DNA from 3 places in the Dactylosporangium sp. NPDC000555 genome. Region 2 is predicted to be linked to each of the others. Evidence: riboswitches for the same ligand, from Rfam matches in the RefSeq annotation. Region 2 holds a riboswitch; each other region holds the start of a gene.

Region 1 (3,234 bases), on a different contig from region 2:
CGCCCAGCACCCGCTCGGTGAGCCGGCCCTCGTTGGCGCGCAGCCAGAGCGCGAAGCCGACCATGCACAGGAAGATCGGCATCATCACCGCGAAGTAGCCGTACAGCAGGACCCAGGCGTTGGTCGAGGTGGCTGCGAGGACCGTCATGAGGTTCCACGATCCGTGCAACATCATCGCGGTCAGCAGGCCGGCCAGCGGCGCCAGGAACCGCACCGCCTTGGTCGACGAGCGCGACGCGACGCCCAGCCCGATGCCGGTCATCGAGGTGAACAGCGGGTGCGCGAACCCGCTCATCAGGATGCGGACGATGAAGATCCCGACCAGCGCGGCCGCGCCCGAGGCCGGACCGGACTTGTCGGCGTACTCGCCGTATCCCTTGAAGCCGAGGTACAGGATGTTCTCCACCATCGCGAAGCCTGTCGCCGACAGGCCGCAGTAGACGAGGCCGTCGATGATGCCGGAGTACGCGCGCCGGCGGCGCCAGAAGAGCAGCACCGGGCCGAGGGCCTTCATGCTCTCCTCGATCAGCGGCGCGACCAGGACGGCGACCAGGGCGTCGGACAGGCCGGCCCGCTCGACGAAGTAGCCGCTGATGGTGTTGACCGCCAGCGCCACGCCGGTGGCCACGCAGGCGCCCCAGCCGAAGACGAAGACGAGGTACTTCACGGGCTCCGGCTCGTAGCGGTCCAGCCAGAGGAAGCAGAACACGAGGACCGGGACCGGGATGACGGCGGATCCGACGCCGACGAGCAGCGCCGTCCAGCCGCCGCTGACGCCGAGGAACGCGAGCAGGGCCACGCCACACGCGGCGATGAACCCCATGACACCGATGAGCGTCAACAGCCGGCGCCGGTCGGAGCGCTTGGCGGGCGGCGCGGCGGCCAGGGCGAGGGCGGCGGTCGGATACTCCTGCCGTCCGGTGCTCGGCTCGGCCGACTCGATCACGTTCGGCACCGCGATGCCGGGCAGCGCCGACGGCCACGGCGAGGGACCGGCCGGCCCGGCATGCGTCATCGGCCCGCCGGGCGGCGCGGCGCCGGTCGGCCCGGGCCCCGGAAACGGCGACCCCTGGAGTCGGCCGGGGTCCTGGTGCGACCCGGCCGGCGCCTGCGGCGCGACCGGCTGGCCCGGGGACGGCGGGGAGAGCGAAAACGGCGACGACGGCGAACTCCAGGGGCTCGGCTCCGGCCCGGTGTCCGCGGACTCCCACGGCGCGGGGCCCGACGTCGGCGCCGGCGGCGGCGACTGCCCCCACTGTCCGGCGCTCGGCACCGGCGAGAAGCCGCCGCCCGCCGCCGGGGGCGCGCTGTCCGGCGCCGCCCAGGCGCCGGCGCCCGAGGCCGGGGTCGCACCGCTCTCCGGGGACGGCGGCCCGGAGGGGGCCGAGTCCGGCGTCCCACTCGGCGGGAGTTCGCTCATGACGCAACCTTATCTGCGGTACGGTCTGGTCAGGTCATGAGTGCCAGCGCACAAGCCCCGGCTTGCTGGCCGGCAACCCTCGCGTTCGCGGCGGGGTGCCCCGGGTGATGACCCGGTTCGGCACGCGGTGTGCCGGGCAAGCGCGAGCGAAATGGGTGACCCGTGTCCAAGTTGCTGTCCCCTGCGATCCTGTCGCCGAGCGAGGTCAAGCTGCGCGACGGGCGATCCGTCGACTTCGCCAACCTCGACATCGCCGCCACCGCGCCGTGCCTGCGGGCCGTCGCGGACGCGGTCGCCGACCTGCTGCCCTACTACGGCAGCGTGCACCGCGGGGCGGGCGCGCTGTCGGAGCGCTGCACCCGGGAGTACGAGCAGGCCCGGGAGACCGTCGCGGACCTCCTCGGCCACGGCCCGGACGACACCGTGATCTTCACGCGCAACACCACGGACGCGTTCAACCTGCTGGCGCGGGTGCTGCCGGAGGACACGACGGTCGTCACGTTCGACGGCGAGCACCACGCCAACCTGCTGCCCTGGCGCCGCACCGTGCGCCTCGCCGCGCCAAGGTCGCCCGAGGAGGCGGTCGAGGCGCTGGAGCGATCGCTGCGCCACGTCGAAGGTCCGAACGTGCTCGTGAGCGTGACGGCGGCGAGCAACGTGACCGGCGAGGTCTGGCCGGTCGCGCGGCTCGCGGAGGTCGCGCACCGCTTCGGCGCGCGCATCGCGGTCGACGCGGCGCAGCTCGCCCCGCACGCCCCGGGGCGCCTGGCCGGGCTCGGCGCCGACTACGTGGCGTTCTCGGGCCACAAGCTCTACGCGCCGTTCGGGGCGGGCGTGCTCGCCGGCCGGGCGGACTGGCTCGACGCGGCGGAGCCGTATCTGGCCGGCGGCGGGGCGAGCGCCCACGTGGCCGACGACGGCGCGGTGCGCTGGGCGACCGGCCCGGCCCGGCACGAGGCCGGCACCCCGAACCTCATCGGCGCGGTCGCGCTCGCGACGGCGGTGCGGTCGTTGCGGGAGACCGACCCGCAGCAGCGGGAAGACGCCCTGCTGCGACGGCTCCGCGACGGCCTCGCGCGGCTGCCGCACGTCGAGGAGCTGCGGCTCTTCCCGGCCGACGCCGAGCGGGTCGGGATCGTGTCGTTCGCGGTCCTCGGGGCCGACCCGGGCGAACTCGCCGTCACGCTCGGTCGCGATCACGGCATCGGCGTCAGGACGGGGCTGTTCTGTGCCCACCCGCTCACCCGCCGCCTCCTGAGCGAGGCCGCCGACCGGCTCGGCGCCGAGCAGCCGCCCGCCCAGGCGATCCGGGCCAGCTTCGGCATCGGTACCACCGAGGAGCACATCGACCGGCTACTGGCCGCCCTGCAGTAGGTCACCCAGCGTCGCGACCCGGTCGAGGACGACGGACGGGGTCAGGTCGGCGGCGGTCAGCTCGCCGGCCTCGACCTCGTCCCAGGCCAGCGGCGCGCTGACGGTCGGGGTCTCGCCGGCCCGCAGCGAGTAGGGCACGACCGTGGTCTTGAACGCGTTGTTCTGACTCCAGTCGATGAACACCTTGCCCGGCCGCAGCTGCTTGGCCATCTTCGCCACGATCAGCCGTGGGTGCCGGCCGGCCAGCTCCTCGGCGACCGCCTTCGCGTAGCCGCTGACCTCGTTCGCGCCCTCGTCTCCGGGCAGCGGCACGACCAGCTGCATGCCCTTCTTGCCGGACGTCTTCGCCGCGCACTCGAGCCCGTCGGCGGCCAGCCGCTCGCGCATGAGCAGGGCGACCTCGAAGCACTGGGGCAGGCCGGCCGGCGGCCCCGGATCGA
Region 2 (3,234 bases):
AAGGACGTGGTGAGCTGACCGCCGCCGGACGGCCCCCTACCGGCGGGTAGGGTGCTCGTCCATGCGGAGATCCGCCCTCGGTGGCGCATGCGTCTTGGCCGTGGGGCTCGCCGCCCTGGCGGCGGGCCTCTACTACGACCAGGCGCATCTCATGCAGTGGACCCACTTCGCGCAGAGCTCCGACCTGACGAGGGGCCCGGTCGAGGCGGAGACCGCCCGGATCTTCACCCTGCTGGGGGCGATAACGGCGGCGTTCGCCGCCGCGATCGCGGGCGGCAGCGTGGTGCTGGCCGTGCTGCCCGGCCGCACGGGCGTGTGGGTGCTCCGCCTGACCTCGGTCCTGCTGCTGGTGCTCATGCTCCTGGTCGCCGCCGCGCTGCTCGTGGGTTCCCTCACCGGCGACGCCCCGGTCGCGATCATCGACACCCCGTGGTGGCTGCTCACCGCGGAGTGGTCCGCCCTGGCCCTCGCCGTCGCGGGCGCCGGCACCGCCACGACCCAGCTGTGGCGGTTCGTCCCCGAGTCGTGAAAGACATCACGCCGTCGCCGCGTTCACGCTCGCGCTGTGGCCGAGGAACCGGCGCGGGGATCAGGCGGGCGAGTAGCCGGGGATGCTCCGCATCGGGGGGCGGTCCGGGTGGGCGACGGGCGTCACCCGCGGTACGGCCGCGGAGTCATGGCGCTCGAACTGCGTCAGGGTCGGCCACAGCGGGTTGCCGGGGGACACGCGGGCGTTGACCGTGTGCACGATGGTGGCGGCCATGCGGCCCAGGGCGGCCGTGTCCTGATGGCCATGGGTGCGCTGGCCTAGGTCGACCTGGGCCACCGCGTCCAGGCCGTGGCGGCGGTAGGTGTCGATGAGCAGGCCGGTCTCGACGCCGTAGCCCGCGGCGAACGGCAGCGACTCCAGCAGCGTGCGGCGGGCCGCGTATTCGCCGGCCAGCGGCTGCACCACGCCGGCCAGCTCCGGGAAGTGCGCGTTGAGCAGCGGGCGGGCGGCGAGCTCGGTGACCCGGCCGCCGCCGGCCGCGGAGAGGTCGAGCAGGGGGCGGTCGTAGAAGGCCTTGACCATCAGCGTGCCCGGGTCGTCGAGCAGCGGGCCCAGCAGGCCCGTCACGAAGTGCGGGCGGAAGTCGGTGAGGTCGGCGTCGACGTACACGACGATGTCGCCCTTGGTGACCGCGAGCGCCTTCCACAGCACCTCGCCCTTGCCCGGGCGGGAGCCCGTCGACGGCAGGATGTCGTCGCGGTGGTGGACCGTGGCGCCGGCGGCCGCGGCGACCTCGGCAGTGCGGTCGACCGAGCCGGAGTCGATCACGACCAGTTCGTCGACGATCGGGCCGAGGGTCCGTATGCCGGTCACGATCTCGCCGACGGTGGGCTCCTCGTCCAGGGCGGGCAGCACGACGCTCACCATCGTGTCGCCCTTCGCGTCGAGCAGCTCGTCGGCGGGCCAGTCCCGCCAGCTGGACGTACGCCGCGAAAACCAGTCGATCGCGATCGGGTGCATGGGTGAAACGCTAGCCGGGCCCACGTCGTGAGATGACTCATACCCGGGCGCCGGTGGTGCCCCTTACACTCATCTGAAGCGCACAACCACAATTGCATACCTCATCCAGAGGGGCAGAGGGATACGGCCCGATGAAGCCCCGGCAACCCCTGCGGCGTCTCAATGGTGTCTCGATGTTGAGGTCCGACGCGGTAGGTGCCAAATCCGTCCCGGTGCACGCCCGTGTGCTTGGGAAAGATGAGAGGAAGGCCTCCGCCATGACCTCGACGCTCAGCGTCTTCACTGACTCCCCGGCCCGCAACCTTGTCTGCCGGGGGTGTGGGGCCACGTTCCCGCTCGCCGCGCAGCACGCCTGTTATGAGTGTTTCGGCCCCCTCGAGGTGGGCTACGACCCCGCGGCGCTGGCGTCGGTGACCCGCGAGCAGATCGAGGCGGGACCGAAGAACATCTGGCGCTACGCGCCGCTGCTGCCGGTCGGCGTCGACCCGCAGACCCGCGTCACGCTCGACCCGGGGCTCACCCCGCTGGTCAAGGCCGACGGGCTGGGTAAGGAGCTCGGCTTCACCGCCCAGCTGTGGGTCAAGGACGACTCGGCCAACCCGACGCACTCGTTCAAGGACCGGGTCGTCTCCGTCGCGCTGACCGCGGCTCGGGCGCTTGGCTTCACGCGGTATTCCTGCGCCTCCACCGGTAACCTCGCCAACTCCGTCGCCGCGCACGCGGCCCGGGTCGGCGTCCCGTCGACCGTGTTCATCCCGGCCGACCTGGAGCCGGGCAAGGTTGTCATGACCGCGGTGTACGGCGGCGAGGTCGTCGCGATCGAGGGCTCCTACGACGAGGTGAACCGGCTCTGCTCGGAGCTGACCGAGACCGACGAGTTCGAGGACACCGCGTTCGTCAACGTCAACGTCCGGCCGTTCTACGCCGAGGGCTCCAAGACGCTCGGGTATGAGGTCGCCGAGCAGCTCGGCTGGCGCATCCCGGCCCAGGTGGTCATCCCGATGGCCAGCGGCGAGCTGCTCACGAAGGTCGACAAGGCGTTCGCCGAGCTGGTCGAGATCGGGCTGGTGCCGAACACGCCGTGGAAGGTCTTCGGCGCCCAGTCGGCCGGCTGCAACCCGATCGCGAAGGCGCTGCACGACGGCGTCGACGACATCACCCCGGTCAAGCCGACCGGCATCGCCAAGTCGTTGAACATCGGCGACCCGGCGGCCGGCGTCTACGCCCTGGAGTCGGTGCGCCGCAGCGGCGGCTGGATGGAGTACGCGGACGACGACGAGATCCGCGCGGGCATCCAGCTGCTGGCCCGCACCACCGGCGTGTACGCCGAGACGGCCGGCGGCGTGACCACCGCGGTGCTCAAGAAGCTCGTCGAGTCCGGCCGGCTCGACCCGAGCGCCGAGACGGTCATCTTCAACACCGGCGACGGGCTCAAGACCCTCGATGCGGTGGCGGACCTGGTTGGCCCCACCCATCGGGTGAAGCCGTCGCTGAAGTCGGCGCGGGAGGCCGGCCTGCTCGGATGATTTTTTCGGGCGATGCGATTACCGAGCGTTCAGATTGAGAGAGCGCTTCCACGCTTGGACGAGGGATGGATCGTCCGATTGGTGGAGATGATCGACACTGAGCGTAACCGATGGTGCGCCGTGCGTTCAGTGGTGGACTTGACGCCTTAAGACCCGAGCGCCAGGATGCTCGGTGCGGGAGGACGTGTCGCCGCGAGG
Region 3 (3,234 bases), on a different contig from region 2:
GTGCGGAAGGCGCCGCGACGCTGCAGCTCGGGGACGAGCCCGTCAGTGATCTGGGCCAGGTCGTGCGGCACCGCGGCGGGACGGAGGCGATAGCCGCTGAGCCCGGCGGCCTGCCAGTCCAGCAGCAGGTCGGCCAGCTCGGCCGGGGTTCCGGTGAAGATCAGAGCGTCGCTGCCGTACTCGGCCCCGGCCCGCTCGTCCAACCGCTGCCTGCGGGCCACGGCCGCTTCACGGCTGTCGTCCAGGAAGACGACGAGGTCGCCGAAGACGTGGATCGTCTCGTCCGCGCGCGCGGCCGCCCGCTGCTCCGCACGGATCTCCGAAACGATCGCCGCCGCCTGTGCGGCGTCGTGTGGCGTGACGAACCCGACGTCGGCGGAGCGGGCGATGAACTGGTACGGGATCGTCGCGTGGCCCAACGCGGTGACGATCGGCTGCCCCTGCGGCGGCCGCGGGGTGATCGAGGGGCCCTTCACGGAGAACCAGCGGCCCTGGAACTCGATGTAGTGCAGCTTGTCCCGGTCGATGAACCTGCCGGTGGCGACGTTACGGATCTCCGCGTCGTCCTCCCAGCTGTCCCAGAGCCGGCGCAGCACCTCGACGTAGTCGGCGGCCTCGTCGAAGGACTCGCGCAGCCGCTGCTGCAATTCCGGAACCTCGATGCCGGCCTGGATATTGGCGTAGTCCTCGCGGCTCAGCGGTGAGATCTCGCGACGCCCGAAATGAGCGTTGGTGTCGGCGCGGACATCCAGCTGCGCCCGAACGCCGGCGCGGCCTGTGCTGGCGTAGTCGATCGTGGCGATCGCCTTGGACAGATGGAACGGCTCGGTGTGGTTGACGATCACTGTCGGCACCAGACCGATGTGGCTCGTCACCGGCGCGACGCGGGCCGCGATGAGCGTCGCGTCGAGGCGGCCGCGGACCCGGTCGGCGCGCTCGTCCGCCTGCAGAGGATCGTCGGACTGCAACCGCAGCGCATCCTCGATCGTGACGAAGTCGAGCAGACCGCGTTCGGCCTGCCGCACCTGCTCAACCCAGTACTTCGGCTTGAACAGGTCCAGCGGGCGGGCGTCGGGCTCATACCACGCGGCGGGGTGCCAGCCGGCGCCGTCCAAGGCGACGGACAGGCGAAGGAAATCGGACGAGTCAGACATGAGGTATCGCTTTCGACGAGACGGACCAGAAAAGCGGTCAAGAACCGGCCGATGCCAGCAGGCCGCACGCGCTCATGGATGCGTTGGTGGGCTACCCAGTGCGGCGGACAGCCGGCGGCGTGCGACACAACGAGGCGGCCACGCGCTGCAGATCAATGTGCCGACGGGCGATCAACCGCGTCATGACCCTGCCCTCCACCCGGCGCGCCACCGCACGCCGCTCGCGCTTGCGGTACATGAATCTGCGCCGCCAGGTCGTCACCTGGAGCACCCCACGGCGACGGGGGGTTGCCGGTCAGCAAGCCAGGGCTTGACGCTGACACTCGTAACTTGTTGATGACCTTAGCTGCGACGCGAGATCTTGTCTAATGCCTATAGGAACACTAGGGAATCGCGGGCAATTCCCCGGATCGGCGGCGACATGGCCCCGCGCGTGGGATTCCACCGGTTCCTGCCACCAGTGGCGGCCGCGACCTGCCCTCCGGCGTCCGCGAGCAGAGTCGGGTGCTGCGCGATGGGCGGCCCGCCATGATGAGTGTCATGAGTGCAGAGACGCGGGCGGGGAGTCGGCAGGACGTGGCAGAGCCGGAGCGTCCGATTGCCTTGGTCACGGGGGCGGGACGTTCGGCGGGAATCGCGGCGTCCGTGGTGCTGAGTCTGGCCCGGGCTGGCTGGGACGTGGCCTTCACGTACTGGACCGCCTATGACGTGCGGATGCGGTGGGGCGTGGAGCCCGGGGCGCCCGGAGAGTTGCAGAAGATGGTGGCGTCGTTCGGGGCGAGAACATGTGCGGTTGAGGCGGACCTGAGCGACCCGGCGGTGCCGGCGCAGCTGTTCGACGACGTCGAGCGCGAGCTGGGAAACGTCACCGCGTTGGTGCTGTGCCACTGCGAGTCGGTCGGCTCCGGCCTGTTGGACACGACGGTGGAGAGCTTCGACCGGCACTTCGCGGTCAACGCGCGGGCGACGTGGCTGTTGATTCGGGAGTACGGGCTGCGGTTCCGCGGCCGGCACGGAAGCGGGCGGATCGTGAGCCTGACCAGTGACCACACCGCCGGGAACCTTCCGTATGGCGCGAGTAAGGGGGCGATGGACCGGATCACGCTGGCCGCCGCCCGCGAGCTGGCCCATCTGGGCGTGACCTGTAACGCGGTCAACCCCGGGCCGACCGACACCGGGTGGATGACCGAGGACCAGAAGGCGGACCTGATCCGCGTCACGCCGCTGGGACGGCTCGGTGCGCCACAGGACTGCGCGAATCTGGTCACGTTCCTCTGCTCGGCGGAGGGCGGGTGGGTCAACGCCCAGCCTCTTCAGAGCAACGGCGGTCTTGGATAGTCGGCCGGCGGAGGCATTGCGATCCAGGCGATCGAGTTGTCCTGGCCGGGCACGCGGCCGCGCAGCGCCGCATCGTCGAGCCCGGTCAGCGCCGCGTCGAACTCGCGCCCGCCAGCTCGACGTAGCGCTCCGGCGAGCTGGTGTTGATCAGGTGCATCGGCACGGTCGTCGATTCAGCGCAGGCTGTCGATGTCGATGACGAAGCGGTAGCGTACGTCGGACTTGAGCACCCGTTCGTATGCCTCGTTGACCGCGTCGGCGTTGATGAGCTCGACGTCGGGGGCAATGCCTCGCTCGGCGCAGAAATCCAGCATTTCCTGGGTCTCGGCGATGCCGCCGATGCTGGAACCGGCAAGGAGCGCCGGTTGCCGAACAGCGCGAACACCGGCACCGGCAGTGGCTGCGGCGGGGCGCCAACGTTGACCAGCGTGCCGTCCAGGCGCAGCAGGCTCAGGTAGGCCGCCACGTCGATCGGGGCGCTGACCGTGTTGATGATCAGGTCGAAGGTGTTCTTGAGGGCTTCGAACGTAACCGGGTCGCCAGTGGCGTAATAGTCCCGGGCGCCGAACGCGAGCCCGTCATCCTTCTTGCCCAGCGTCTGCGACAGTACGGTCACCTCGGCACCCATCGCCGCGGCGATCTTGACGGCCATGTGGCCCAGGCCGCCCAGGCCGACGACGGCAACCTTCCGGCCGGGTCCGGCGTTCCAGCGCGCGAGCGGCGAGTATGTGGTGATGCCCGC

The links. A riboswitch is a leader RNA that binds a small molecule or an ion and turns the genes downstream of it on or off. The one in region 2 is predicted to bind S-adenosylmethionine.
Region 1: another riboswitch for S-adenosylmethionine. It lies ahead of ABT297_RS03825 (aminotransferase class V-fold PLP-dependent enzyme); the one in region 2 lies ahead of thrC (threonine synthase).
Region 3: another riboswitch for S-adenosylmethionine. It lies ahead of ABT297_RS20580 (putative leader peptide); the one in region 2 lies ahead of thrC (threonine synthase).

The regions. Positions count from the first base shown of each region.
Region 1 covers NZ_JBEPDB010000003.1:90,199-93,432, forward strand. Annotated here, with positions in the region: gene ABT297_RS03815 (PrsW family intramembrane metalloprotease) at 1-946, opposite strand, end outside; gene ABT297_RS03820 (hypothetical protein) at 921-1,460, shown strand; SAM riboswitch class IV at 1,453-1,569, shown strand; gene ABT297_RS03825 (aminotransferase class V-fold PLP-dependent enzyme) at 1,583-2,794, shown strand; gene ligD (non-homologous end-joining DNA ligase) at 2,774-3,234, opposite strand, start outside.
Region 2 covers NZ_JBEPDB010000023.1:50,757-53,990, reverse strand. Annotated here, with positions in the region: gene ABT297_RS16840 (ABC transporter permease) at 1-18, shown strand, start outside; gene ABT297_RS16835 (hypothetical protein) at 62-529, shown strand; gene ABT297_RS16830 (glucosyl-3-phosphoglycerate synthase) at 590-1,510, opposite strand; SAM riboswitch class I at 1,609-1,754, shown strand; gene thrC (threonine synthase) at 1,768-3,036, shown strand.
Region 3 covers NZ_JBEPDB010000032.1:60,113-63,346, forward strand. Annotated here, with positions in the region: gene ABT297_RS20575 (LLM class flavin-dependent oxidoreductase) at 1-1,154, opposite strand, end outside; gene ABT297_RS20580 (putative leader peptide) at 1,246-1,392, opposite strand; SAM riboswitch class IV at 1,373-1,485, opposite strand; gene ABT297_RS20585 (SDR family oxidoreductase) at 1,695-2,492, shown strand; partial or broken gene ABT297_RS20590 (NAD(P)-dependent alcohol dehydrogenase) at 2,666-3,234, opposite strand, start outside.